Regions from separate parts of the Streptomyces sp. NPDC111744 genome, predicted to be linked through region 2. Evidence: riboswitches for the same ligand, from Rfam matches in the RefSeq annotation. Region 2 holds a riboswitch; each other region holds the start of a gene.

Region 1 (9,467 bases), on a different contig from region 2:
CGAACATGTTCTCCCAGGTGAAGTTCTTCACCTGGGGGGTGAGGCCGAGGACCGCGGCGACCAGGCGGCCGAGGTCGGGTTCGGAACCGGTGAGGGTCTTCTGGTCGCTGCCCACGTAGGCCAGCGGCGGGAATCCGGCGGGCAGGGCGCCCTCGCCTATGACGAGTCTGCCGCTCTTGCGGACGCCGGCGGGCACTTCGGCGCTGATGGACTTGACCTCGGAGACCTTGACGGTGGTCTGCTGGGCGGCGCCGTTGGAGACCTGTCCGATGACGACCTCGCCGTTGTTGGCGCTGCCGGTCGTGGTGGCCGCGTCGCTGTCGCCCCCGCAGGCGGCGAGCCCGGTGGCGAGGGTCGCGACGGCGGTCGCCGAGGTGAGGCCGCGGATCAGGCTGCGTCGGGAGAGGAGCGTGGGCATGGCTGTCCTTCGTGTTTCAGTGAAAGGTGAAAGGGGGTCTGGTTCACAGGACCTTGCGCAGGAAGTCCCGGGTCCGTTCGTGCCGCGGACTGTCGAGGATCTCGGCGGGCGGGCCCTGTTCGACGATCCTTCCGGCGTCGATGAAGACGATCCGGTCGGCGACCTCACGGGCGAAGCCGATCTCGTGGGTGACGATCACCAGGGTGGTGCCGCTGGACGCCAGGTCCTTGATGACGGCGAGCACTTCGCCGACCAGCTCGGGGTCGAGCGCGGAGGTCGGTTCGTCGAAGAGGATGATGCCGGGGCGCAGCGCGAGGGCGCGGGCGATGGCGACGCGCTGCTGCTGGCCGCCCGACAGCTGCCGTGGATAGGCGCCGACGCGCTCGCCGAGGCCGACCCGTTCGAGGAGTTCCTTGGCCAGCCGCTGGGCCTCCGGCCTGGTCAGCTTTCCGGTGGCGACAGGGGCGGCCGCGACATTGTCGAGGACCGTCAGGTGCGGGAACAGGTTGAAGTTCTGGAAGACGAAGCCGATCCGGCTGCGCTGGGCCAGGATGGCGCGTTCGCTGAGCTCCTTGAGCCCGTCGCCGTGCCGTCTGACCCCGATCAGCTCACCGCCGACGCTGACGTAGCCGGACTCGGGCTTCTCCAGGTGGTTGACGACCCGGAGCAGCGTGGACTTGCCGGACCCGGACGGGCCGAGGACCACGGTGACCTCGCCGGGGCGGACGGTCAGGTCGATGCCGTCGAGGACGTGGTGGGCGCCGTACGACTTGTGGACGTCGTGGATCTCCAGGGCGGCCGGGGCGATGTCCGGGACGATGTCCTGTGCGGTGGTCATACGGCGGCCTCCCGGCGTACGCGTTCCCGCAGGCCGGCCAGTCCGGTGCGGAGTCTCTGGAGGGGGGTCGGCGGCAGCGTCCGGGTGGCACCGCGGGCGAAGTACCGCTCGACGTAGTACTGGACGACGGAGACGGCGCTGGTCAGGATCAGGTACCAGACGGTGGCGACGAGCAGCAGCGGCACGATGTCGCCGGGGTAGGTGCTGCCCATCGACTGCACCGAGCCGAAGAGGTCGAGCAGCGAGACGTAGAACACCAGGGACGTGCTCTTGATCAGGCCGATGAGCTGGTTGACGTAGTTCGGCACGATGGAGCGCAGGGCCTGCGGGAAGACGATCCGGGTGAACTGGTAGACCTTGGGCAGGCCGAGCGCGGCGGCCGCCTCGTGCTGGCCCTGGTCGACGGAGAGGATGCCGCCGCGCACCACCTCGGCCGCGTAGGCCGCCTCGTTGAGGCTGAGGCCGATCACGGCGATCGCCAGGTCGGTGGCCAGCTTCGACTCGTCGAAGGTGACGAAGGACGGGCCGAAGGGCACGCCCAGGCTCAGTGTCTTGTAGAGGGCGGAGAAGTTGTAGAGGAAGATCAGCAGGACGATCAGCGGTACCGAGCGGAACAGCCAGGTGTAGGTCCAGCTCACCGCCCGCAGCACGGGGCTGCCGGAGAGCCGGGCGAGGGCGAGCACGATACCGCCGAGCAGGCCGAGGACGGCGCTGAGCGCGGCCACTTCGAGGGTGACGACGAGTCCGTCGAGGATGGTGGGGCGCAGGAACCAGTAGCGGAAGCGGTCCCACTGGTAGAAGGGGTTGGCGGCCAGTCCGTGGACGAACTGCGCGACGACCACCAGGACGACGGCGGTGGCGATCCACCGTCCGGGGCGGCGCAGCGGCTGAACCCGCTGTTTTCTGGCAAACTTTGACGGTGCGTCAGTGGGCGGTGGTGCCTCGGCCAGGGACAGGGCGCCTGGGGGTTCACTCATGATGGGCTCCGGCGGAGTCGGACACCCCGGATCACACGGCCGGTTGCCGCGGCACCGGGCCGCGTTCGGGCGCGGCACGGGTGCGCGGGGGCGCGCGGGACACGGGGCGGGGCGGACGGCTGCACACCGGGGCGGCCGGTGCTTCGTCGAGGACGCTGGGACGCGAGGCTGCGGGAGCCGCGCTGCGGGCGAGGTGGAAAGGCCTGGTCAGACCCGGCAGCGGGGACAGCCCGGTGCGGTACACGGGCTACACAGGGCGCTGTTGACACGGAGCAGGTCGACGGCGCGGTCGGCGACGAGCGGGCTCGGGTACGGGTGTACGCAGTCCTGGGTGCGGCCCTCGGCCGTCCTGGAAGCTGCGTACATGTCCGTCACCTGTCGCTGTTGTGGCGGCCCCTGGGGGCCTCGCGCTTACCGAACGTCGCCATCCGGTCGGGTCGTCACCTGGGGCACCCCACCGCGATGCGAGGGTTGCCGGTCAGCAAGCCAGGGCTCGATGCTGACGCTCTTGACCAATCTGTGCCGCAAGTAAGTCAGTTGCCCGAACGGATGTCAACGCCTGTCCGGATGACGGAACGGTTCGGGCCGCTCTCACCTGCGCGGAGCGCCGGGAGCGTCCGCCGCGTGGGCCGCCCAGTCCAGGATCTGGACGGCCGCACCGGCGGCTTCCAGGCCCTGGCAACGGCCGTGGTGGCGGCGGGCGATGCCGTCGAGGTCGAGGTGGGCACCGAAGGCCGGGTGCGCGGCCAGCCGACGGGCGTAGGCCCACAGCGCCGGGTAGCCGGCGATGGCGTGCACGGCGGAGGCGTCCAGGTGGTTGCGGTGCACGGTGTCGAGTTGCACCAGGGTCACCCACAACTCGATGTCCGCGGCCGTGAGTTCTCCGCCGACCAGGAACTCCGCGCCGGTCAGCCGACGCTCCAGCTCGTCCATGGCGGCGAGCAGCACCTCCAGCGCCTCCGGGTCGCCGCCCGCTCGGCCGGCGTGCTGTGCTGCCTGCTCGATGTCCTCCGCGCAGAGCCGCTCGACGGCCTCGATCTCGGCCTCGGCACCGCACGGGTACAGCCGGGCGACGCCGTCGCCGAAGTGGCGGTCCAGGTCGCGCAGGATGTCCCGGCTGTGGGTGCTAACGATCCGGCCGGACCAGTCGTCGCTGAGCACGGGCGCGAGGGCCGGTCCCGCGTAGCGGTGGGCGCTCGCCTCGTACAGCGGGCGCAGCGCGGTGTGACTGCCGTCGGGACAGTCCGGGACCGCGGGCAGGAAGGTGACCGGACAACAGTCGTCGAGCGCCAGCAGGCTGTGGCCGACGGCGATGCGGAGGCCGTCGGGACAGGCGGTGGCGAGGTGGAGCCGGTAGCGGCGCGGCACGGCGTAGTGCCCGCTGCGGGCGTCCCTGCCGATGCGGCCGCGGAAGGCGGGACTGGTGCGGACGGACGGGAGGGCGGCGAGCGGAGTGATGGACATGCGTCTCCCCGGGGGTGCGGACGCGCGGACGTACGCGCGACGGAAGCGTTCGTCGGTGGGCGGGCGCCCGGTGAGCGGACGCTCGGTGGGCGGGCGTTCGGCGGGCGGGCGTTCGGCGGGTGCGGCCGGCTGCGGGTGCCCGGCTGGTCACGGCTGGACGGCCGGTACGGGCGGCGGCGGGTGCTCAGCCGGTGCGGCTGATGGCGCTGCACACGCGCAGCAGATCGATGTGCAGGCGGGAGGTGAGCAGCGGGGCGGAGAAGGGCGTACGGCTCCCTCGGCGCTGTCTGCCGGTGACCGTGCGCAGGCGACCCATCTTTCCCTACCTTTTCACTAGGATTCCCATCTGGAGTGTCGATCGGCCTCCGCGTCCCGTCAAGGGGGCGTCCACGCCTGGGACACCCGGCCCCGGTTTGCCGCCGGCTTCAAGAGGCTGTCCGCTGGAGACGCAGGCCGAGTGACAGGAGCCGGATGCGATGAGCGAGCCCCCCGGCCCCGGGCCCGTACCCGGCGCCGTACCCGAGACCTTCGCCTTCACCTGCAGGCGGTGCGGCGAGGTCTGGGAGGCGACCTTCCAGGCGGTGTTCTTCACCGACCCGATCGCCGACCCGGACCTGCAGAGCACCCAGGAGTACGTCGACGAGGCCGGCCGGGCCGTGCGGTCGCCGCTCACGGACGCGGTGTGCCCGCGCTGCGGCAGCCGGAAGGTGCGGATCACGGCTCCCGGATCATGACGCTCACCCGGATGGCACGCGCGGGTGGTCGGCGACCGTGCCGGATGGTGGCGTGGAGGGACGTACCGCCGTTGTCCGCGGAGTGCCGCAGCACCGCTGCCCCGCGGAGTGACGTACCGCGTTCCCGAGGAGGCAGTCGCGATGATCCGTCCGTCCCGACCCGTGCGTGTTCTCGCCTCAGCCCTGGCGGCGGGGACCCTGCTCGCCACGGCGGCCTGTACGGACGAGAGCGGCGACCCCGAGGCCGTATCCGTCTCGCCGGCCGGGGAGCGCTCCCCCGCGTCCGCGTCGGCGACCCCCGCCCTGACCGGGGCGGGCGCGCAGGCCGCGCTGATCACTGCGGCCGACATCGAGGACAACTGGCAGCCGGCCCCCGACGCGGCGACCTGGCGCAACACGATGGCGGTCGGCAAGGTCGACGTGGCCGACTTCCTGACCGCCAAGTCCGACGCCGCCGACTGCCAGCGCCTCCTGGACGGCCTCTACTCCGACAGCCTCCTCGGCCGCGCCACCGGCGCCTCCGGGCTGAGCGGGTTCACCTCGGAGGACGCCCGGATGCTGTACCAGGTCGGCGACTACGGCTCGGCCTCCATGGACGCCACGCTGGCCTGGCTGAAGACCCTGCCCGAGAAGTGCAACCAGTTCACGGCCACCGGCAAGGACGGCGGCAAGCGCACGGTGCGGGTCGCGTCGGCGCAGGTGCCGAGGTCGGGCGACGCGCGCGAGGCCCTGACGGTGACCGTCAAGGGCACCGTCGAGGGCCAGCCCGCCACCTACACGACGGATGTGGTGGTGCTGCGCGTCGGCGCCTCCGGCGCGGCGGTCACCAACGGCAGCCTGTCCGGCGTCGACCACGACAGCACCGCCCTGGCCGTGCGGAACGGCGCCCAGCGCCTCAAGGACGTCCTGTCCGGCAAGACCCCGGCACCACTGCCGAGCCAGTTCGACTAGCTCACTGCGGCATCGGGTCCTCGGGGTGCTCTGGGTGGTGCCCGGCTCGCCGTTGTCGCGGTGCCACTCGACGAGGAGTTCGTCGCGGGTGCCGAAGCGGACCAGGTGGCGGCCCACGACGCCCTCCAGCAGATCGAGTCCCCCGACGGCCTCAACCGTCCGGGCGCTCACGCACAAGCCGTGAACGCGGCCCGTGGCCTACTCGTACCCGACGACCTTGAAGTCCTTGCTGACGAACACATGGTGCGGCCAGTTGACGCTGATGTTGTGCACCTCGTACTCGCCGTCGGCCAGTTGGACGACCCGGTCGTTGATGCCGCCGGGGACGACGGCCTGCGCGGCCTTGACCGCCTTGTCCGCGGTCCTGCCGCTGATGATCGTCCCTTCGCCCTCGGTGTAGTCCGGGATCTGCCCGACCGACTTGTCCGGTGACGGGGTCCCCCGCTTGAAGGGGATCACCCCGGCCGCCTCGGCGGCCGCCACCCCGCCGTCGCCGTGGCGCTGCACGACGACCCGGTCCGCCGCGATGGTCGCGCTGTCCACCGTGCCCAGGACGAGCACGCTCGCACCGGTCTTCACGGCCTTGGCCGGGCCGCCGACGGTCTTCGTGGCCGAGGTCTCGTCCACGGTCACCTTGACGCCGGTCGCCGTCGACATGGTGAAGCCCGATGAGGACGTGGAGTCGACGATGCCGGTCGCACCGCCGTCGGCCGGACCGGCCGCGGGGGCCGCCGAGGCGGACGTGCCGCCCAGAGTGACGGCGACCAGCGCACCGGTCAGCCCGGCGGCCATGACCCATTTCCTGCCGTACGCGCCCATGATGGCGCTCCCTTCGTAGGGGGTAGCTGCCACCGAGCCTGCGAGCCGTTTCTTTAATGACGCTCACGCGCGCCTTAAGACATCCTCAGAACAGGATTAGACCATTCCGCACATGGCGCGCATGCTGCCCACTCGCCTTGACTCACCGTCGGCATCACCTCTTAACTCACGTCTTGAGGTATGTCCTCGGCTCAACTCCTCCCCCCATGCTTCTCCCCCCGTCTACGGAGTTCCCGCATGCCCAACTCCCACCGCACCTCCCTCTGGACACGCCGCAGGGTGCTCGGCGCGACCGCCGGCGGCACCGCGGCCGCCGCGCTCGGCGCGTTCGCCGTCACCCGCACCGCGTCGGCGGCCGGCTCCGCCGGCGCCCCCGGTGACGTCGTCGGCAAGGTCACCGTCGGCTACCAGGGGTGGTTCGCCTGCAAGGGCGACGGCGCGCCGATCAACGCCTGGTGGCACTGGGCCCCCAACAGCGCCTCGACCCCCTCCCCCTCCAACAACGGCATCAAGGCCTGGCCGGACATCCGCGACTACACGAAGACGTACGCGACGGCGTTCGCGAACTTCGGCAACGGCCGCGCCCCGGGGCTGTTCTCGTCGTACGACCAGCAGACCGTGGACACCCACTTCCTGTGGATGCAGCAGTACGGCATCGACACCGCCGCGCTCCAGCGGTTCAACCCCAACGGCAGCGAGGGCCCGACGCGGGACGACATGACGCAGAAGGTGCGCAACGCGGCCGAGGCGTACGGCCGGAAGTTCTACGTCATGTACGACGTCAGTGGCTGGACGAACATGCAGTCGGAGATCAAGACCGACTGGACGAACAAGATGTCGGCACACACGGCGAGTTCGGCGTACGCGCTGCAGAACGGCAAGCCGGTCGTGTGCATCTGGGGCTTCGGGTTCAACGACGACAAGCACGCGTTCAGCGCGGACGCCTGTCTGGACGTCATCAACTGGTTCAAGAACCAGGGCTGTTACGTCATCGGCGGGGTGCCGACCTGGTGGCGGACCGGTACCGGCGACTCCCGTTCGGGCTTCTCCGACGTCTACCACGCGCTGAACATGATCTCGCCGTGGTTGGTCGGCCGGATCGGCAACTCCTCCGACGCGGACAACTTCTACACCAACGCGACCGTGCCGGACCTCGCCGACTGCGCCTCCCACGGCATCGACTACCAGCCGTGCGTGCTGCCCGGCGATGTCAACGAACGCCAGCGCGCGCACGGCGACTTCATGTGGCGGCAGTTCTACAACATGGTCCGGGCCGGGGTGCAGGGCATCTACATCTCGATGTACGACGAGTACAACGAGGGCAACCAGATCGCCAAGACCGCCGAGTCCCAGGCCTGGGTACCGACCGACTCCGGGCTGCTCGCCCTCGACGAGGACGGCACCGCCTGCTCCGCCGACTACTACCTGCGCCTGACCGGCGACGGCGGCCGCATGCTCAAGGGCGACCTGGCCCTGACCGCCACCCGACCGACCCAGCCGTATGTCAACGGCACCTCGGCCGGCCTCCCGGCCACCGCCACGGTCACCCTGAAGGCGCGGGCCAACGGCAGGTTCGTGACGGCGGAGAACGCGGGCGCCGCCGCCCTGATCGCCAACCGCGACACGGCCGGCACCTGGGAGAGGTTCGACCAGATCGACCTGGGCAACGGCAACATCGCGCTGCGCTCGCGGGCCAACGGCCGTGTCGTCTGCGCCGACAACGCGGGCGCCGCCGCGCTGATCGCGAACCGCACGGCCATCGGCAGCTACGAGAGCTTCCAGCTGGTGAAGAACTCCAACGGCACGGTCAGTCTGCTGGCCGCCGCCAACGGCAGGTACGTGACGGCCGAGAACGGCGGCGCCGACGCGCTGATCGCCAACCGGACGGCGATCGGGACCTGGGAGCAGTTCGATCTGGCGACGGTCTGAGACAGCCGGGGAGGCCCCGCAGGTTCGTGCCTGCGGGGCCTCCCCGGCGTCGGGAGAACGTCAGCCGCTCACCGGACCGCGCGCGGTGCGGGCCGCCTTCGCGAGGTCCAGGTCGGTGGTCTCCGGCGCGAGGAACTGGGAGACCAGGCCGCCGATCGCGAGCACCCCCGCGCCGACGAGCAGCACGAACTCCACGCCGAAGCGGTCGAGGCCCATCGGCAACAGGAAGGTGCCGACGGCCGCGCCGACCCTGCTCATCGCGGTGGCGAAGCCGACGCCTGTGGCGCGCAGCGAGGTCGGGAACACCTCCAGCGGGTAGACCGCGGTGAGCGCGCTGGAGGCCGCGTTGAGGAAGATGAAGAACAGGAAGCCGGCCACGATGACCGGCGTCGAGTGCGGCCACACCGCGACCAGCGCCAGACAGCCGGCGGTGATCCAGAACGGCGGGATCAGCAGCCTGCGGCGGCCGATGCGGTCCACGACCAGACAGCCGGCGGTGACACCGGCGACCGCGGTGAACGAGTAGACGAGCAGCGCCGCGACCGCGTTGTCGCCCATGTGGAGGGCGTCGAAGACCTGCGTCCAGAACGTGCCGATGGCGAAGTACGGCAGTACCAGCGCCGCCCAGAAGACGCTCGCGAACACCGTGCTGCGGATGTGCTTCTTGCTGAACAGCGCCCAGAACCCGGCCTGTCCGTTCGCGCTCCGCTCGTCGAGTTCGGCCTCGACGTCGATCTCGATGCCGTACCGCTCGATCAGCGCCTCGGCTTCCTCCCGGCGGCCCTTGCTCAGCAGCCAGCGGGCCGACTCGGGGATGCCGCCGCGCAGGGACACGCAGATCACCGCGAGGACCGCGCTGCTGGCCAGGGACCAGCGCCAGCCGCCGTCGACGTTCGCGAACAGGGCTCCGACGACCGTGGCCAGCGCGTAGCCGACGTACCAGCTGATCTCCAGGCTCGCCAGTAGCCGGCCCCGCCCCTGCTTGGGGGCGTACTCGGACAGGAGGGGGGCGCCGATGGCGTACTCGCCGCCGATCGCCACGCCCATCAGCAGCCGGATGAGGAAGAGCTGGAGCCCGTCGGTGACGAAGAACTGGAGCACCGAGCCGACCAGGAAGATCACCATGTCGGCGAGGAACACCGGGCGGCGCCCGAAGCGGTCGGCGAGCCGGCCGAAGAGCGGGCCGCCGACGAAGATGCCGATCAGCGGGGATGCGCCGACCAGTCCCTCCATGAGGGTGGAGAGGTGCAGATCTGCGGTGAGGGCGGTCATGGCCATGCCGATGCCGCCGATGATGTAACCGTCGATGCCCTCGCCTATCTGCGTGGCGAGCTTCA
Region 2 (9,467 bases):
CACGTCGGGCTCGTGCGACCGCTTCCGCAGGAAGTCCGCGTCGGCCCCCAGCCCGTGCACCCCGATCCGGGTCTCACCGGCCGCCGGAATCCCCGGGCCCAGCACCGTATGGCAGCAGGCCACGAACGCGTCCGCCCACCGCCGGGTCAGAAACGCCGCGTGATCGGCGCCCAGGATCCCGCTCAGCAGCTCCGCCGCGATGTCGTCGGGGAGCAGCCGGAAGTAGTCCGGCGGCGCCCAGGGGGTGTGGGAGAAATGGCCGATACGGAGATCCGGCCGCAGCCGGCGCAGCATCCGCGGGGCCAGCGCCAGGTGGTAGTCCTGGATGACGACCACCGCACCCTGGCCCGCCTCCTGCGCCAGGGCCTGGGCGAACGCCTCGTTGTAGGCCTGGTACGACCCCCACTGCCGCCGGAACTCCGCGTCGAAGAGGGGTTCCAGCGGGGTCTGGTAGAGCATGTGGTGGACGAACCAGAGCACCGAGTTCGCGATGCCGTTGTACGCGTCGGAGAACACGTCCGCGTCGATGTCGAGCATCCGGACCTGCTGCCCGCCGGTGTCCCGCGCCGGCAGCCGGCCGCTCTCGGCCCGCCGTACCGCCTCCCGGTCCCCGTCGCTCAGCGCCGCGCACACCCAGACGGCGTTCGCGTCCGTCCCGATGGCGGACAGGCCCGAGACGAGTCCGCCGCCGCCGCGTCTGGCGTGCAGCGCACCGCCTTCGCGCATCTCGTACGAAACCGGGCCGCGGTTCGACGCGACCAGCACCTCAGCACTGCCGGTGGAAGCCATACGCCTCAACCTAGCCCGGCCCGTAAACGCTCAAACGTACGGCTACGTCAGACACGCCACCGTATACAGCCGTACGGCCAAGTCACGCCACGCTCACGCCACCCGGCGCTCGGCGTACTCGGCGATCTCCGCCATCGGTGGCCGTTCCTCCGTGTCCACGGAGTACGTGCGCGGCTCGAAGCCGTCCTCGCCCCGTTCGAACTGGGTCAGGGCGGGGCGGATCAGATGCCCGCGGGCAAGCCGCAGCTGCGCGGTGCGGTAGATCGCGGCGGACATCCGGCCGAGGGCCTGGCCGTCCTGGTGGCGGTGTTTGCGCACCCCCACGTCGACCTGGGCGAGGGCGTCGAGGCCCACCAGGTGCAGGGCGTCGACCAGCATGCCCAGTTCCACGCCGTAGCCGACCGGGAAGGGGAGCTGTTCGAGCAGTGAGCGGCGGGCCGCGTACTCGCCGCCGAGGGGCTGTACGAACCCGGCCAGCTGCGGCCAGTGCATGTTCAGCAGCGGGCGGGCCATCAGTTCGGTGACCCGGCCGCCCTGTCCGGCCGCGCCCGCGAGCGGGCGGTCGTACATCGCCTTGACCAGGTCCACCTCGGGATCGGTCAGCAGCGGGCCGACGATCCCGGAGACGAAGTCGGAGGAGAACTCCCTCAGGTCCGCGTCGACGAAGCAGACGATGTCCCCGGTGGTGACCAGGAGGGAGCGCCAGAGGACCTCGCCCTTGCCGGGGACGGCGGGGATGCGCGGCAGGATCGTGTCGCGGTGGACGACCCGGGCGCCGGCCGCCGCGGCCACCGCCGCCGTACGGTCGGTGGAACCGGAGTCGACGACCACGATCTCGTCGACGAGCGGCGCCTGCCGCATCAGGTCATGACGGATGATCGCGACGATGTCGCCGACCGTCTCCTCCTCGTTGAGCGCGGGCAGCACGACGGAGACGGACTGACCGGTGCGCTGCTTGGCGGCGAGTATCCGGTGCAGTGGGCGTTCGTTCAGGGACCAGGAGCGGGTGGCCAGCCAGCGCTCGACTTCTTCCAGCACAGTCAGCGGCTCCTCACTGTCACGATCACACTGCGAGGTGTGATCCATCTCGCGGTTCGGACGACTATCTCAACTGTCCTGGCCTTCGGTTACAGTCTTGAACAACGCCGATGACCATCGCATGTCGTGGGGTCATTGGCCGTTGACAACCGCATACCGCTCATCCAGAGGGGCAGAGGGATACGGCCCGATGAAGCCCCGGCAACCCTCCAGTCGGTTACTCGTGGATCGCTGACGGCTGATCCCTGATCACTGTCGATCACTCGCGAGGCTCCCGGCTAGGGAAGGTGCCAAATCCGTCTCACGGCGAGATGCGTCGTGAGGAAGATGAGGAGAAAGGGCCTCGCCTCACATGGCTGTGCAGACTGCTGCGACCACCACCGGTTCAACCACCGGCTCCACGACCGTCGACCTCGGGCCCGCCGCCGCCCTGAGCTGCCGCGAGTGCGGTCACCGCGTGCCGCTCGGCCCGGTGTTCGCCTGCGAGGAGTGTTTCGGCCCGCTCGAGATCGCGTACGACTTCTCGGCCTACGACACCGAGGAGCTGCGGAAGCGGATCGAGGCGGGTCCCGCGAACATCTGGCGTTACGCCCCGCTGCTGCCCGTCCCCGCGGACGTGGCGACCAAGCCGAACATCAACCCGGGCTGGACCAAGCTCGTCCAGGCCGACAACCTGGCCAGGGAACTGGGCGTCACCGGCGGCCTGTACGTCAAGGACGACTCCGGCAACCCGACGCACTCCTTCAAGGACCGTGTCGTCGCCCAGGCCGTCGAGGCCGCGCGCGCCTTCGGCTACACCACGCTCTCCTGCTCCTCCACCGGCAACCTCGCCGGCGCGGTCGGTGCCGCCGCCGCCCGGGCCGGCTTCCGCTCCTGCGTGTTCATCCCGCACGACCTGGAGCAGGGCAAGATCGTCATGGCCGCGATCTACGGCGGCGAGCTCGTCGGCATCGAGGGCAACTACGACGACGTGAACCGTTTCTGCTCCGAGCTGATCGGCGACTCGGCAGGCGAGGGCTGGGGCTTCGTCAACGTCAACCTGCGGCCGTACTACGCGGAGGGCTCCAAGACCCTGGCGTACGAGATCTGCGAGCAGCTCGGCTGGCGGATCCCGGACCAGCTGGTCGTACCGATCGCCTCCGGCTCGCAGCTCACGAAGATCGACAAGGGTCTGCAGGAGCTGATCAAGCTCGGGCTCGTCGAGGACAAGCCGTACAAGATCTTCGGTGCGCAGGCCGAGGGGTGCTCGCCGGTGTCGGTGGCCTACAAGGCGGGCCATGACGTCGTGCGGCCGCAGAAGCCGAACACCATCGCCAAGTCGCTGGCCATCGGCAACCCGGCCGACGGGCCGTACGTCCTCGACATCGCGCGCCGTACCGGCGGTGCGGTGGAGGACGTCACCGACGAGCAGGTCGTCGACGCGATCAAGCTGCTCGCGCGGACCGAGGGCATCTTCGCCGAGACCGCCGGCGGGGTCACGGTCGGAGTCACCAAGAAGCTCATCGAGAACGGGCTGATCGACCCGGCGAAGTCGGTCGTTGTACTCAACACGGGTGATGGACTGAAGACGCTGGACGCGGTGGCGGGGACCGGGCTCACGGCGACTATCCGCCCGAATCTCGAGTCTTTCCGTGAGGCCGGGCTCGCCTGAGTCAGCCGTAGAAAACCAGGGCGTTGCCCCCGATCGGAGGTTTCCACGTGAGTATCACTGTTCGCATTCCCACCATCCTGCGCACCTACACCGGTGGTCAGGCCGAGGTCAGTGCCGAAGGGGCCACCCTCGGCGAGGTCATCTCGGACCTGGAGAAGAACCACACCGGGATTGCCGCCCGCGTTCTCGACGACCAGGGCAAGCTGCGCCGGTTCGTGAATGTGTACGTCAATGACGACGATGTGCGGTTCGAGCAGGGCCTGGAGACGGCCACTCCGGACGGCGCCGGCGTCTCCATCATCCCGGCCGTCGCCGGCGGCTGACCCCGGCGACCGCCACGGCGGCCCCGCTGACCTGGCTGACGTGATGGCCGTATGACCGAACATTACCTTCGGTAATACCCATCACCGACTGTTCATCCGATTGCCCCCTCCGTGAGTGAAGCGGAGGGGGCAATTCTGTGTGGTTGAGCGCGGTACAGTTGGGGAACGCGGTCCTGATCTCCGGGTCGGGGGCCCCGTATTCGATACCGCTGACCCCGCAGAAGTAGTCAAAGTGTGCGGGTTATATGCGGCTTTTGCGGCTTTTATGGGGCCCGACTTGCCCTGAATTCGGCCGAATTCTTGCTACATTCCGGACCCTTCCCGTCCAGAATTCTCGTCCGATTGACCTGTTGCAGACGGCAGTTGGACAGATACATTCAGCCGCGGTCGACGCGTTCCGGCGCACGCCCCCAACCTGTGGGGGGTGAGGTCTGACCCGGATCCGCGAAGTGTGGATCTGTGCAAGGGCCAGTAATAGGGGAGTTAGGCATGGCTCAGGGCACCGTCAAGTGGTTCAACGCGGAGAAGGGGTACGGCTTCATCGCGGTCGACGGTGGTGCGGATGTTTTCGTCCACTACAGCGCGATTCAGATGGACGGCTACCGCACCCTGGAGGAAGGTCAGCGGGTCGATTTCGAGATCTCGCAGGGCCAGAAGGGGCCGCAGGCGGACATGGTCCGGCTCGCGACCAGCTGAAGCACGCGCCGACTGACAGCGTCGTTCTTCTTTCTTTGCCGGAGGGCTCGTATCCCATGGGGAGTCATGGGTTACGAGCCCTTTGGCATGCCCGGGGCGAGCGTACGACGCACCCCTGCGGACGCACGCGCGGACGCACCCGCGGGCGCGGCCCGTGAGGGGCCGGGGCGCGGCCCGGTCTCGGGAGGCGCTTGCACTCGGCATGGGCGAGTGCTAATCATTGGCGTTAGCACTCTGAAGGTGAGAGTGACAAAGATGGACCGGGTCGGTGAGGCCCGCAGGCCGGGTGGGGCAAGGAACCCACGGGTCGGCGAGCCGTCCGTCGCGGGCGCGGGCGCGGTCCAAGAAGACTCACCCCCAGTCCTGGAGGGACCACTTCACATGGCCAAGATCATCGCGTTCGACGAGGAGGCGCGGCGCGGCCTTGAGCGCGGTATGAACCAGCTCGCCGACGCCGTCAAGGTCACCCTCGGCCCCAAGGGCCGCAACGTCGTCCTTGAGAAGAAGTGGGGCGCCCCCACGATCACCAACGATGGTGTGTCCATCGCCAAGGAGATCGAGCTGGAGGACCCGTACGAGAAGATCGGCGCCGAGCTGGTCAAGGAAGTCGCCAAGAAGACGGACGACGTCGCCGGTGACGGTACGACCACCGCGACCGTCCTCGCCCAGGCCCTGGTCAAGGAAGGCCTGCGCAACGTCGCCGCCGGCGCCAACCCGATGGCCCTGAAGCGCGGTATCGAGAAGGCCGTCGAGGCCGTCTCCGGTGCCCTGCTCGAGCAGGCGAAGGACGTCGAGACCAAGGAGCAGATCGCCTCCACGGCCTCCATCTCCGCCGCCGACACCCAGATCGGCGAGCTCATCGCCGAGGCCATGGACAAGGTCGGCAAGGAAGGCGTCATCACCGTCGAGGAGTCCCAGACCTTCGGTCTGGAGCTGGAGCTCACCGAGGGTATGCGCTTCGACAAGGGCTACATCTCGGCGTACTTCGCCACCGACATGGAGCGTATGGAGGCCGTCCTCGACGACCCGTACATCCTGATCGCCAACTCCAAGATCTCCTCGGTCAAGGACCTGCTCCCGCTCCTGGAGAAGGTCATGCAGTCGGGCAAGCCGCTGCTGATCATCGCCGAGGACGTCGAGGGCGAGGCCCTGTCGACCCTGGTCGTCAACAAGATCCGCGGCACCTTCAAGTCCGTCGCGGTCAAGGCCCCGGGCTTCGGCGACCGCCGCAAGGCGATGCTGAACGACATCGCCATCCTCACCGGTGGCGAGGTCATCTCCGAGGAGGTCGGTCTCAAGCTGGAGAACACGACCCTCGACCTGCTGGGCCGCGCCCGCAAGGTGGTCATCACCAAGGACGAGACGACCATCGTCGACGGTGCCGGCTCCACCGAGCAGGTCCAGGGCCGGGTCAACCAGATCCGCGCCGAGATCGAGCAGTCCGACTCGGACTACGACCGCGAGAAGCTCCAGGAGCGCCTGGCGAAGCTCGCCGGCGGCGTCGCCGTCATCAAGGCCGGTGCCGCGACCGAGGTCGAGCTCAAGGAGCGCAAGCACCGCATCGAGGACGCCGTGCGCAACGCGAAGGCGGCCGTCGAGGAGGGCATCGTCGCCGGTGGTGGCGTGGCCCTGCTGCAGGCCTCCCAGGTGTTCGAGAAGCTGGAGCTCGAGGGTGACGAGGCGACCGGCGCCAACGCCGTGAAGCTCGCCCTGGAGGCCCCGCTCAAGCAGATCGCCATCAACGGTGGTCTCGAGGGCGGCGTCGTCGTCGAGAAGGTGCGCAACCTTCAGGTCGGCCACGGTCTGAACGCCGCGACCGGTGAGTACGTCGACATGATCGCCGAGGGCATCATCGACCCGGCGAAGGTGACCCGCTCTGCCCTGCAGAACGCGGCCTCCATCGCCGCGCTGTTCCTCACCACCGAGGCCGTCATCGCCGACAAGCCGGAGAAGGCCGCCGCGGCCGCTCCGGGCGGCATGCCGGGCGGTGACATGGACTTCTGATCGGCCCCTGGTCGATCGCCCGTCCTGACCGAGGGCGGCACCCCCTGTTCGACAGGGGGTGCCGCCCTCGGGCCTTTTCGCCGGTCCGGAAGCAAGGCACGCGCTGGGGGCGGGCGGCGGATCACAGGGCTCGGCCGCCGGATCGCGGAATGCGGGGGTCGCCTCGACCGTTCACCTACGGGTGCACTCAATGCATGTGCACATACCGTCCGGTCTACGACCTATTCACGAGGAGCCCCCCACGTGACCGTCACCACCACCTCCGCCTCCCGCGCGGCAGAGATCCTCTCCCGTCCGATCGCCCTGAACGGGCTCACGGTCCCCAACCGGATCGTGATGGCGCCGATGACCCGCCAGTTCAGCCCGGGCGGTGTCCCCGGCGAGGACGTGGTCTCCTACTACGCCCGCCGGGCCGCCGCCGGTGTCGGTCTGATCGTCACCGAGGGTACGTACGTCGGGCATGACTCGGCCGGGCAGAGCAGCCGTATCCCGCGGTTCCACGGCGAGGAGCAGCTGGCGGGCTGGGCGAAGGTCGCCGAGGGGGTGCACGCGGCCGGCGGCACGATCGTCCCGCAGCTGTGGCACATCGGCATGGTGCGCAAGCAGGGCCAGCCGCCGTTCGCGGACGCCCCCGCCGTCGGCCCCTCCGGCATCCGTCTGGACGGCACCGAGGGCGAGGGCAAGGCGATGAGCCGGCAGGACCTGGACCACGTCATCCGGGCGTTCGCCGAGGCCGCGGCCGCCGCCGAGCGCATCGGCTTCGACGGGGTCGAGCTGCACGGCGCCCACGGCTACCTCCTCGACCAGTTCCTGTGGGCGGGCACCAACCGCCGTACCGACGCCTACGGCGGTGACCCGGTCGCCCGTACCAGGTTCGCGGCGGAGCTCGTGGCCGCCGTACGTGCGTCCGTCTCCCCGGACTTCCCGGTGATCTTCCGCTACTCGCAGTGGAAGTCGGACAACTACGACGCCCGTCTCGCCGAGACCCCGGAGGAGCTGGAGGCGATCCTCACGCCGCTGGCGGCGGCCGGTGTCGACGCCTTCCACGCCTCCACCCGGCGCTACTGGCTTCCCGAGTTCGAGGACTCCGACCTCAACCTGGCCGGCTGGACCAAGAAGCTCACCGGGAAGCCGACCATCACCGTCGGCTCGGTCGGCCTCGACGGCGACTTCATCAAGGGCTTCGCGGGCGAGGGCTCCCCGGTCCGGGGCATCGAGGACCTCCTCGACAGCCTGGAGCGCGAGGAGTACGACATGGTCGCCGTCGGCCGCGCCCTCCTCCAGGACCCTGAGTGGGCGGCGAAGGTGCTGGCCGGGCGCACGGGCGAGCTGAAGGCGTACGACGCGGCGTCGCTGAAGAGCCTGAGCTGACCCACCCCCTTCGCCCTCGGGTTCATCCGGCGACCAGCCAGAAGAACCCGAGGGCGAACGCGTACGGCAGGAGCAGCAACTGCGCGGGGCGGAGCCCGCGCGCGGAACGCGGCACCCGCGCGTCACGGTCGGCTCCGCCCGTGACGGCGTCGTACGCGTAGACGAGGGCGCCGGCGCAGCAGCCGCCGGCGACCCCCGCCGACAGCAGCGTGGACAGCCCGCCCCGGCCCTCGACCACGGTGACCGCGGCCGGCACCTGGCCCGCGACCGCCGCACCCCCACCGGCCAAGGCGAGCGGATCCTGCCCCGGCCGCCAGGGGGCGCCCCCCTTGCGACCCCGCCCGGTGAGCCGGGTGACGAGCGCGTACCCCACCGCGGGCAGCCCCGAGAGCATCAGCAGTGCGGCCCACATGGCGCCGGTGTCCTCGGAGACAGTCATGATCACCCCATGGCCCGCGGCACCAAGGACAGGATGTCCGCTCCGAAGAACGAGCCGCGCGGGATCCGCGGGCCCATGAGACGGTGTACGAGATCGACGAGGCGGAGACCAGGGCGTTCGTCGCCGAACGCCGCTTCTCCCGAGCCGGGGCCGCTTTCACCCGACCGGGTGACGGGTGTTCGGCACTCGCGCGAACTGTCGGACGTTCCATCACTGACCGACCGTGAAGACCTGGCAGCCATCAGCTGTCGAAAGTGAGCGATCATGACGACGAGTGTGCCCCAGGAGCCGGCCCCCCTGACCGAGGGGCCGGTGGTTCGTACCGGCGCCGGTGCCGTGCGTGGGTTGCGGGAGGACGGGCTGGCGGTTTTTCGGGGCATACCGTTCGCCGAACCCCCGGTGGGGGAGGCGAGGTTCGCGGCGCCGCGCCCGGCACGCGCGTGGGACGGGACGCGTGAGGCGTACGCCTTCGGCCCGCCGCCCCCGCAGGACCTGGGCATCCAGGGGCGCACGGGCGTGCTGGAGGCACCCGAGGGCGACGACTGGCTGACGGTGAACGTATGGACACCCGACCCGGACCCGGCCGCCCACCGCCCGGTGATGGTGTGGATCTACGGCGGCGCCTACAAACTGGGCCACTCCGGCAGCCCCGGCTACGACGCCCAGCACATCGCCCGCGACGGCGACGTGGTCGTGGTCTCCCTCAACTACCGCGTCGGCGTGGAGGGTTTCGCCCAGATCGAGGGGGCGCCCGCCAACCGGGGCCTGCTTGACCAGGTGGCGGCGCTGGAGTGGGTGCGGGAGAACATCGAGGCCTTCGGCGGCGACCCCGACCAGGTGACGGTCTTCGGGGAGTCGGCGGGCGGCGGGTCGGTGGCCTCGCTGCTGGCGATGCCGAGGGCGCGCGGCCTGTTCCGGCGGGCGATCGCCCAGAGCGTCCCGGGCACGTTCTTCTCCACCGAACTGGCCGCGGACATCGCGCAGGCCCTCGCGGCGGAGGCCGGCCTGCGCCCCACGCTGGCCGACCTCGCGACGACCGACCCGCGCCGGCTGCCGGACGTGGGGCAGGCGCTGGGCGTCAAGATGCCCCAGTACATGGGTCGTTGGGGCCAGATCGCGCCGACCGTGACACCGTTCTCCCCGGTGGTCGACGGCG
Region 3 (9,467 bases), on a different contig from region 2:
CCTGTTTCAAGGCCGCCGCCAACCCGTGTGGGCTGGTCCTACGCGGCCTCCGCAGGCGTGACTTCCCGCCCGTCCGGCGGTAGGTCCGACAACTCTGTCGCCGAACGCGGCGATGCTAGCCATACGACCGGTCCACGGCCAAAGACCTCTGCGGGCCCACAACACGACGCCCCGCCGCTGACGCAGGTCACCGGCGGGGCGTGGAGTCATCTTCGGTTGTCGTGATTCGCCCGTTCGGGCGTCACCTTGTGTTGATCTTGGGCCGTACGGGTGTCGTCGTAACCCGGTGGGGTCAGATCCGGACGCCGAACTCGAACGTCATGTTGCCGATCGACTCGTAGCGCACCACAGCACCGGTGTGCGGGGCGTGCAGCACCTGGCCGTTGCCCGCGTAGAGGCCGACGTGGTGGTAGTCGCCGTAGAAGATGACCAGGTCGCCGACCTTGAGGTCGCTCTCGCTGTAGATGCGGGTGCCGGCGTTGGCCTGCGCCTCGGAGGTGCGCGGGATGGTGACGCCGGCCTGGGCGTAGGCCCAGGAGGTCAGGCCCGAGCAGTCGAAGGAGGACGGTCCGGAGGCGCCGTATACGTACGGCGAGCCGATCACGGACTGGGCGGCGGAGAAGGCGGCGGCGGCCCGGCCGGAGGCGGAGCCGGTGTTGCCGAGGTTCACGCGGGAGGAGGCGCGGCTGGCGGCCTGGGCCTGCTCCGCGTCCAGGGCGGCCTTCTCCTTGGCCGTCAGGGTGTTGAGGAGCTTCTGCGCGTCGGCGAGCTTGGACTGGACGGCGCTCTTCTGCTTGGCCAGCTCGGTGCGGGTGGCGGAGAGGTTCTTGAGCTTGTCCGCGGCCTCTGCCCGCTCCTGGGCCAGTTCGCGCTGTTTGTCCTGAATCTTCTTCAGGGCCTCGACCTGCTGGCTGCTCAACTGGTCGAGCGTGGACGCCTTGTCGAGGTAGTCGTCCGGGTTGGACGAGAGGAAGAGCTGGACGGAGGGGTCTATGCCGCCGGAGCGGTACTGCGCGGTGGCCAGCGAACCGAGGCTGTCGCGCAGCTTGTTGAGGTCCTCCTGACCACGGGCCACATTGTCCTGGATCGTGGAGATTTCCTTCTGCAGCTTCTGCTGCTTCTCCTTGGCGCCGTCCAGCTTCTCGGTGGCCTGCTCGGCCTCCTGGTAGAGCTTGTCGACCTTTGCCTTGACCTCGTCCTTGCTCAGCTTCTCGCTGGGCGCCGCGTTGGCGGCGTTGGCGCTGAGGACGACAGCAGCGGCGGCTGCGGTGGTCAGCACGGTCACGCGCGCGCGACTCGGCTGCTTGGGTCGACGATGGGACGCCACGGAGACGGGCTCCTTCGTTTGAGTGATCACCCGTATGGAGGTTCGAGGCCTGACCCTAGTGACCTCCCTGTGATCAGTTCAAACCCAACAGCGAAAAAACTGGTCACGCAACGCACTCTTTGCACATAACTCACGTGCCGTGATGCTCGATTGACGCTACGTTGCGTGACGGTTCGGTCAATTCGGGCATTACATATGTCCGTTGAACCTTCAGGACAGTCGCTTCAGAAGCATCGCAGAAGCCACCGGACGGGCACCCGCCTTCGCGACCCCGTCGGCGACCTCACGGTCGGTCGAGGCGACGATCACCGGACGGCCCGGCGGCTCGGCACGCACCAGCTGGCGGATCAGCTCGTCCGCGGTGACACCGGGCTTGGAGAAGAGGACCCTGACCCCGCGCGGCGGGGCCAGCAGCACCGGCGCGGCCAGTTCGGCGCCGTCGAAGACACAGGTGACCTCGGCGCCGGTCTGCGCGGCGAGCTGGGAGAGCTGGCCGAGCAGCCGCAGCCGCTGCTTCTCCAGCGGCATCTGCGGATAGCCGGTCTTGGTCACGTTGTAGCCGTCGACGACCAAGTGCGCCTGAGGCAGGGCGAGTAGCTGATTGAGAATGGCCGGATCGTTCTCGGAAAGTGCTCGGGCCGCGATGTCCTTCGGGGTCATTCGTCCCGGTTCGACCGCATCCACGGTCTCGGCGGGCCGCACCGACACCGGCGGCAAAGCCAGTTCACGGCGCAGTCCCTGGGTCGCGTCCAGGACGGTGTCGAGCAGCAGCCGTACCCGCATGTCCTCGACACTGCGTCCCTCGCGGGCGGCGCGGCGGCTGGCCTCCAGGGCGGCCTCGACCTCGCCGAGCCGGGCCTTGAGCCGCCGGCCCTCGCTCTCGGCGGCGGACACCTGGACCTGCCCCTCGGTGCGCACCGCCTCCATCTCGCCCTGCAGCTTGCGCAGCGCGGCCTCGCCGCGCTTGACGTCACTGAGGGCGGCGCGCAGCTTGCGGTGCAGCGACTCCGCTTCCTTCTTCGCCGCGTCCAGCTCGACGCGCAGCCGCTCCGTCTCGGACCGGGTCAGCTCCCGGGCCCGGTCCAGCTCCTCGCGCAGCCGCTCCAGCTCGGCCCGGCTCTCCTCGTCGGCGCGCTCGGCATCGGCCCGCTGGGCCTCCTCACCGGCCGCCGTCACCAGCTTCACCCAGCCCGCGGGGCGCAGTACATAGGCCGCGGCCGCCACATCGAGCGGGTCCGCGGCCGGGGGCGGAGCGCCGGAGTCGAGCGCGCCGGCGAGTTGCGGCTGGGCCTCTCTGAGTTTCTCCCCGATCCGCTGCCGGAAGAGGGTGTCCGTCTCCAGCGCGGTCGCCATGGCGTTGCCGGCGAACTTGGCCCGCCGATTCGGGGCGAAACGAGCGTACTGTCTCAGCTGGGCGGGCAGTTCGGCGACGGTCAGCCCGCCGAAGCCGTCCGACACGATCTGTACGACACGCCGTCGCACGCCGTCGGGCAGCGGACGGTCAAGCACCTCAGCGGTGCCGTCGACCGGCCCCCCGCCTGTGGTCTCCACCATCCGTCACACCCCATCACCTGTGCGGGGCCGCCTCCCGGTCTCAGGAGTCGGCGCCCGGCCTGTCCACGAGTTCCACCTGGTCCACCGCGTTGCACCAGCGGCAGCGCACCGACTCGATGGTCTCACTGACCACCTCGCGCTCCTCGACCTTGGGCTCACCGGCCAGGTCGAGATGCACGTACTCCACGACCTTCGACGAGCGGGTCACGTCGAAGCGCGTGAGGTTGCCGCAGAGGGTGCAGCGCCACCGCGTCGTGGTGGTCGGCAGGGGAACCGTCATAGTGACTGTTCGCTTCCTTCTAGTGTCCGTGACGCGCCGTCCCGACGCGTGTGGCTCGTTACCCTACGGCCTGGCGAGTACTCGACGCCGCCCCCTCGGCGGCGGCGAGGCGATCTGCACCAGTGCATCCCGTTACGCCATGCTCTATGTCCATGATCGGCAACCGGAACACGACGGCCGCCCGGACCCTGCGGAGCCTGAGGGGCACGTCGGCGCCCATGACGTACACCCTGATCGCCGTCTGCTGCCTGATCTTCGTGCTCGGCCCGGCGTCCGGCTTCACCCCTTCCTACGGCACCGGGGACGCCCTGGCGGCCGCGCAGCGCGCGTACTTCCGGCGCTGGGGGGTCGTCCCCGCCGACCTGTTCGACGGTCCGGCCCGGGAGGCGCTCACCCCGGCCACGGCGCTGTTCATCCACGGCAGCTGGGTGCACCTGCTCGGCAACATGCTGTTCCTCTTCGTCTTCGGGGCGATGACCGAGGAGCGGATGGGCCGCCTGGAGTTCACTCTCTTCTACGTCGGCTGCGGCTATCTCGCACTGCTCGGCTACGCGGCCGCCAACGCCACGTCCCAGCAGTCGCTGGTGGGGGCGTCCGGGGCGATCTCGGCGGTCCTCGGGGCGTTCCTGTACCTGTTCCCCAGCGCCCGCGTGACCAGTCTTCTGCCTTTCCTCTTCTTCCTTCCGCTCCGGTTCCCGGCCTGGGTGGTGCTCCCCTTCTGGGCGGCCCTGCAGTGGCTGGCCCTGAAGCAGGCCCCCTCCGGCCCCGGCGTGGCCTACCTCGCCCACCTGGTCGGCTTCGGGCTCGGCCTCGGCTACGCGTGGGTGCGGTACGGCCGTGGGACTAAAGTGAAACCCGCCCCAGCTCCGGCACCCGAGGGAGAGAACCAGCCGTGATCACCGCGATCGTCCTCATCAAGACCAGCGTGGACCGGATCCCCGAGATCGCGGAACAGATCGCCGCGCTGGACAGCGTCAGCGAGGTCTTCTCCGTCACCGGTACGTATGACTTGATCGCCATGGTCCGGGTGCGGGAGCACGAGGACCTGGCCGAGGTGATCCCGGGGCGGATCAGCAAGATCCAGGGCGTGGAGGGGACGGACACGCACGTAGCGTTCCGTACCTATTCGCAGCACGACCTCGAGGCCGCGTTCGCGATCGGCCTGGACAGCTGAGAAACGTCGGCTGAGGTGCCCCGTAAGGGGCGCGGGGAACTGCGCGCTCGGCCGGGACGGACCCGCAGTGGACCACGACGCTTCGTGCCCGGCTGCGGGCCGGTGGGGGCCGATCGCGCCCACGCGGCGGTAGGCGCAAACTGACACAGCCCCGCGCCCCCTGGGACGTTGCCCCTGAGGTCGGTCCGAATCACACCGCCGGGACGCAGCGGCCTTCCTCCGTGCGGTACGTCCACTTGGCACCGTCGGCGACCAGTTCCTTCACGGCGCTGACGAACCGCTCCACGTGCTCGTCCGGCGTGCCCGCGCCGAAGCTCACCCGGATAGCGTTCAGGGACTTCTCGCCCGGTGCCGCCTCCGGCGCCCCGCACTCGCCCTGGGTCTGGGCGTCGGAGCCCAGCAGGGTCCTGACCAGGGGGTGGGCGCAGAAGAGGCCGTCGCGGACGCCGATGCCGTACTCGGCGGAGAGGGCCGCGGCGAAGTGGGAGCTGTTCCAGCCCTCCACGACGAAGGAGATCACACCGACGCGCGGGGCGTCGTCGCCGAAGAGGGAGAGGACACGGACCTCGGGCACCTCGGCCAGACCCGTCCGCACCTTCTCGATCAGGTGCCGCTCGCGGGCCACCAGCGTGTCGAAGCCGGCCTCGGTCAGCGCCTTGCAGGCGGCGGCGATCGAGTAGGCACCGATCACGTTGGGCGACCCGGCCTCATGGCGGGCGGCGCTCTCGTGCCACTCCACGGCCACTCCCCCGTCCTCGCGCCGGGTGACCTTGCGGCTGGCGCCGCCGCCCGCGAGGTACGGCTCGGCCGCCCGGAGCCAGTCGGCGCGGCCGGCGAGGACGCCGGAGCCGAAGGGGGCGTACAGCTTGTGGCCCGAGAAGGCGATCCAGTCGACGTCCAGGTCGCGGACGCTCACCGGGTGGTGCGGGGCCAGCTGGGCCGCGTCCAGGACGATCCGGGCGCCGTGCGCGTGGGCCGCCGCGGCCAGCTCCCGTACCGGCCACAGTTCGCCGGTGACGTTCGAGGCGCCGGTGACACAGACCAGGGCCGGCCCGTGGGGGTCACGGTCGGCGAGGGCCGTCTCCAGGGTCTCGACGGCCTGGCGCGGGGTGCGCGGGGCATCGAGGTAGGTGACCCGGGTGTCCTGCCAGGGCAGCAGGCTCGCGTGGTGCTCGGTCTCGAAGACGAAGACCTGGCAGTCGGCGGGGAGGGAGCGGGCCAGCAGGTTCAGGGAGTCCGTGGTCGAGCGGGTGAAGATCAGCTGGTCGTCAGGGCGGCAGTCGAGGAACTCGGCGACCGTCCTGCGGGCGTTCTCGAAGAGGTCCGTGGAGAGCTGGGAGAGGTAGCCGGCGCCTCGGTGGACGCTGCCGTAGTAGGGCGCGTAGGCGGCCACGTCGTCCCAGACCCGCTGGAGGGCGGGGGCGCTGGCCGCGTAGTCGAGGGCGGCGTAGGTGACCTCGCCGCCGGTGACGAGGGGGACGGTGACATCCCGGCCCAGAACGGGCAGCGGGGCACAAATGGACTGGGTGGAGACGGCGGTGGAGACGGACATGGCGGAACTCCCGTGAGAGGAAGGAAGAAAGAGAAGGTGGGTGTGCGGAGGCGGGGCTCGACGCCCTAGCGCATTCGCTTGCTCACGGGAGACTCCCTCGACGACCAGGATCCCTGGGGTCCGAGGGATCCGCGCTTGCCGTAGACCTCGCTGCCTACGGCCTGGTCTTCACCCGGGGCACCCCGCCACGGACGGAGGGTTGCCGGACAGTCGGCCGGGGCCTCATGACTGTCACTCATGACCTGGCAAAAAACCTAGATGAAGTGATCGCCGACGCGCAACTTCTGTCCGGATGACGGGACGAAGGCGCGCGTCGGCGCCGCTTTTTCCTTCCGTTCGGCCTCTACTGGCCGCCCGGCGCCCACTTACTTGTTCGTCGCCGCCGCCCAGCGCTCCAGCACCCGCTTGGCCGCGCCCGAGTCGATCGACTCCGCCGCCTTGTCCATGCCGGCGCGGATCTGCTCGGCCAGCGTGGTGGTGCCCGGGTCCAGGGCCACCAGCGCCGCCGCCGAGTTCAGCAGGACCGCGTCACGGACGGGGCCCGTCTCGCCGCCCAGGAGCCGGCGGGCGACCTCCGCGTTGTACGACGGGTCACCGCCGCGCAGCGCCTCCACCGGGACCAGCTCGATGCCGACGTCCCTCGGGTCGAAGCTCTCCTCGGTGACCTTGCCGTCCCGGACGATCCAGACGTGGGACGTGGAGGTGGTGGTCAGTTCGTCGAGGCCGTCGTCGCCGCGGAAGACCAGGGAGGAGTTGCCGCGTTCGGCGAAGACGCCCGCGACGACCGGTGCCATACGGGGGTCCGCGACACCGACCGCCTGCGCCCGCACCCGCGCGGGGTTGGTCAGCGGGCCGAGGATGTTGAACACCGTGCGGATGCCCAGCTGGCCGCGGGCCGCGCCCGCATGGCGCAGTGCCGGGTGGAACTTGACGGCGAAGCAGAAGGTGATGCCGGCCTCCTCGGCGACCTCGGCGACCCGCTGCGGGGTCAGGTCGAGGTTGACGCCGAGCTTCTCCAGCACGTCCGAGGCACCGGACGCGGAGGACGCGGCCCGGTTGCCGTGCTTGACGACCTTCGCCCCGGTGCCGGCCACCACCAGCGCGGACATCGTGGAGATGTTCACCGTCCTGGCGCCGTCGCCGCCGGTGCCGACGATGTCGACCGTGCGGCCGGGCACCTCGATGACGTTGGCGTGCTGGTACATCGTGCGGACGAGGCCGTTGATCTCGTCGACCGTCTCGCCCTTCGCCCGCAGCGCCACGACGAACCCGGCGATCTGGGCGTCGGTGGCCTGGCCGCGCATGATCTGGTCCATCGCCCAGGCCGTCGCGTCGGCGCTCTGGTCCTGGCCGTACAGCAGCGCGTTCAGTACCCCGGGCCAGGAACGGCCCGCCGCGGTGTCGCCTCCAGCGGGGGTCACAGCGCTCATAGGGCCGCTCCTGATCGTCGTACCGGCAAAAAGCAATGTCATGGCTACCCTATCCAGCCGCAGGCACGGCGAAGGGCCCCCGTCCGTACACCGGACGGGGGCCCTTCGGCCGTGGCGTGGCGACGCGGTCGATCAGTGGTGGCCGTGGCCGCTCGTGATCTCCTTGTACTCCTCGACGGTGGGCTTCGGGATCTGGTTGTCGTCGCCGTAGTAGGCGCTGCTCAGCTTGGCGCGGACCTTCTCGGTCCCCTTGATCTTGCGCTCGACACCGTTCTCGTCCACCGCCGCGCCGACCTGGGCCGGCTCGTACTGGTGGTGGGCCGTGAGGGTGTGCAGCTGCTCCTGGCTGAGCGGCTCGTGCACCTCGATGAACTCACCGTGCGGCAGCCGCTTGATGATGCCGGTCTCGCGACCGTGCAGCACCTTCTCGCGGTCCCGGCGCTGCAGGCCGAGGCAGATGCGCTTGGTGACGATGAACGCGATCACCGGTCCGGCGAAGAAGAAGATCCGGACGAACCAGGTCACGTCGTTGATCGACAGATGGAAGTGGGTGGCGATGAGGTCGTTGCCACCACCGACCAGGCCGATCATGTACACGGTCACCCAGGCGACACCGATCCCGGTGCGGGTCGGGGCGTTGCGCGGGCGGTCCAGGATGTGGTGCTCGCTCTTGTCACCGGTGACCCATGACTCGATGAACGGGTAGACCGCGATCGCGGTCAGGACCAGACCGAACAGGACCAGCGGGATGAAGACGCCCAGGACCAGGGTGTGGCCCCAGAAGTTGATCTCCCAGCCCGGCATGTAGCGGATCAGGCCTTCGGCGAAGCCCATGTACCAGTCGGGCTGGGCGCCGGTGGACACCTGGTCCGGACGGTAGGGGCCCATGGCCCAGATCGGGTTGATCTGGGTGGTCGCCGCGATGACCGCGACGACACCGAAGACCAGGAAGAAGAAGCCTCCGGCCTTGGCCATGTAGACCGGCAGCAGCGGCATGCCGACGACGTTCTTCTCGGACTTTCCGGGACCCGCGAACTGCGTGTGCTTGTGGTAGAAGACCAGGATCAGGTGGCCGACCACCAGGCCGAGCATGATGCCCGGCAGCAGCAGGATGTGGATCGAGTAGAACCGGGACACGAAGTCGTGGCCGGGGAACTCGCCGCCGAAGAGGAACATCGAGATGTACGTGCCGACGATCGGCATCGACAGGATCGCGCCCTCGGTGAAGCGGACACCGGTGCCGGAGAGCAGGTCGTCCGGGAGCGAGTAACCGGTGAAGCCGGTGAACATGCCCAGGACGAACAGCAGGAAGCCGAACAGCCAGTTGATCTCACGCGGCTTGCGGAACGCGCCGGTGAAGAACACGCGCATCATGTGCACGAACATGCCGGCGAGGAAGATCAGCGCGGCCCAGTGGTGGATCTGCCGGACGAGCAGACCACCGCGCACGTCGAAGGAGATGTGCAGGGTCGAGCTGAACGCCTCGGACATCAGCTGTCCCTGGAGCGGGACATAACTGCCGTGGTACTGCACCTCGTTCATCGACGGGTGGAAGAACAGCGTCAGATAGACACCCGTCAGGATGATGATGATGAAGCTGTACAGGCAGACTTCGCCCAACATGAACGACCAGTGGTCGGGGAAGATCTTGCGCATGTTGGACTTGGCCAGGGAGTAGATCCCGAGCCGTCCGTCGGCCCAGTCGGCGACACGCTCGCCGGCCGGTGCCTTCCCGCGCGCGCGGGACTCTGTGTTCTCTGTAGTGCTCATCCGCGCTCCCAGAAAGCAGGACCGACGGGCTCCTCGAAGTCGCCGAGCGCCTGGAGGTAGCCCTCCTCGCTCACACCGATGCGCAGCTGCGGCAGGGCGTGACCGGCCGGGCCGAAGATCACTCGGGCACCGTCGGAGAGGTCGAAGGTGGACTGGTGGCACGGGCAGAGCACATGGTGGGTCTGCTGCTCGTACAGGGAGATCGGGCAACCGACGTGGGTGCAGATCTTCGAGTAGGCCACGATGCCCTCGTGCGACCACTCGAGCTCGCGCTTGTCCTTGATGTTGTCCGGCTGCAGCCGGACGATCATCAGGGCCGCCTTGGCCATCTGGTTCTGGAACTCCTCGTCGGTCTCCTCCAGGCCCTCGGGCTTGGCGAA

What was found. Region 2 has a riboswitch for S-adenosylmethionine ahead of thrC (threonine synthase). Riboswitches for the same ligand answer to the same signal wherever they lie in the genome.
Region 1: linked by a shared signal. The riboswitch ahead of ACZ7OO_RS35840 (amino acid ABC transporter permease) and the one ahead of thrC (threonine synthase) in region 2 are both predicted to bind S-adenosylmethionine.
Region 3: linked by a shared signal. The riboswitch ahead of ACZ7OO_RS08155 (aminotransferase class V-fold PLP-dependent enzyme) and the one ahead of thrC (threonine synthase) in region 2 are both predicted to bind S-adenosylmethionine.

Annotation. Positions count from the first base shown of each region.
Region 1 is NZ_JBVKCG010000023.1:94,859-104,325, reverse strand. Features, by position in the region: gene ACZ7OO_RS35850 (transporter substrate-binding domain-containing protein) at 1-418, opposite strand, end outside; gene ACZ7OO_RS35845 (amino acid ABC transporter ATP-binding protein) at 462-1,256, opposite strand; gene ACZ7OO_RS35840 (amino acid ABC transporter permease) at 1,253-2,233, opposite strand; SAM riboswitch class IV at 2,636-2,747, opposite strand; gene ACZ7OO_RS35835 (glutathione S-transferase C-terminal domain-containing protein) at 2,825-3,697, opposite strand; gene ACZ7OO_RS35830 (putative leader peptide) at 3,882-4,013, opposite strand; gene ACZ7OO_RS35825 (hypothetical protein) at 4,174-4,431, shown strand; gene ACZ7OO_RS35820 (hypothetical protein) at 4,573-5,382, shown strand; gene ACZ7OO_RS35815 (hypothetical protein) at 5,581-6,201, opposite strand; gene ACZ7OO_RS35810 (glycoside hydrolase family 71/99-like protein) at 6,439-8,130, shown strand; gene ACZ7OO_RS35805 (MFS transporter) at 8,191-9,467, opposite strand, start outside.
Region 2 is NZ_JBVKCG010000008.1:216,900-226,366, reverse strand. Features, by position in the region: gene ACZ7OO_RS20375 (alpha,alpha-trehalose-phosphate synthase (UDP-forming)) at 1-789, opposite strand, end outside; gene ACZ7OO_RS20370 (glucosyl-3-phosphoglycerate synthase) at 883-1,827, opposite strand; SAM riboswitch class I at 1,985-2,161, shown strand; gene thrC (threonine synthase) at 2,180-3,478, shown strand; gene ACZ7OO_RS20360 (ubiquitin-like small modifier protein 1) at 3,526-3,801, shown strand; gene ACZ7OO_RS20355 (cold-shock protein) at 4,291-4,497, shown strand; gene groL (chaperonin GroEL) at 4,879-6,501, shown strand; gene ACZ7OO_RS20345 (NADH:flavin oxidoreductase) at 6,745-7,872, shown strand; gene ACZ7OO_RS20340 (hypothetical protein) at 7,895-8,311, opposite strand; gene ACZ7OO_RS20335 (carboxylesterase/lipase family protein) at 8,576-9,467, shown strand, end outside.
Region 3 is NZ_JBVKCG010000003.1:196,530-205,996, forward strand. Features, by position in the region: gene ACZ7OO_RS08130 (C40 family peptidase) at 293-1,327, opposite strand; gene ACZ7OO_RS08135 (NYN domain-containing protein) at 1,538-2,881, opposite strand; gene ACZ7OO_RS08140 (hypothetical protein) at 2,922-3,161, opposite strand; gene ACZ7OO_RS08145 (rhomboid family intramembrane serine protease) at 3,314-4,057, shown strand; gene ACZ7OO_RS08150 (Lrp/AsnC family transcriptional regulator) at 4,054-4,335, shown strand; gene ACZ7OO_RS08155 (aminotransferase class V-fold PLP-dependent enzyme) at 4,526-5,887, opposite strand; SAM riboswitch class IV at 6,014-6,130, opposite strand; gene trpD (anthranilate phosphoribosyltransferase) at 6,253-7,317, opposite strand; gene qcrB (cytochrome bc1 complex cytochrome b subunit) at 7,450-9,087, opposite strand; gene qcrA (cytochrome bc1 complex Rieske iron-sulfur subunit) at 9,084-9,467, opposite strand, start outside.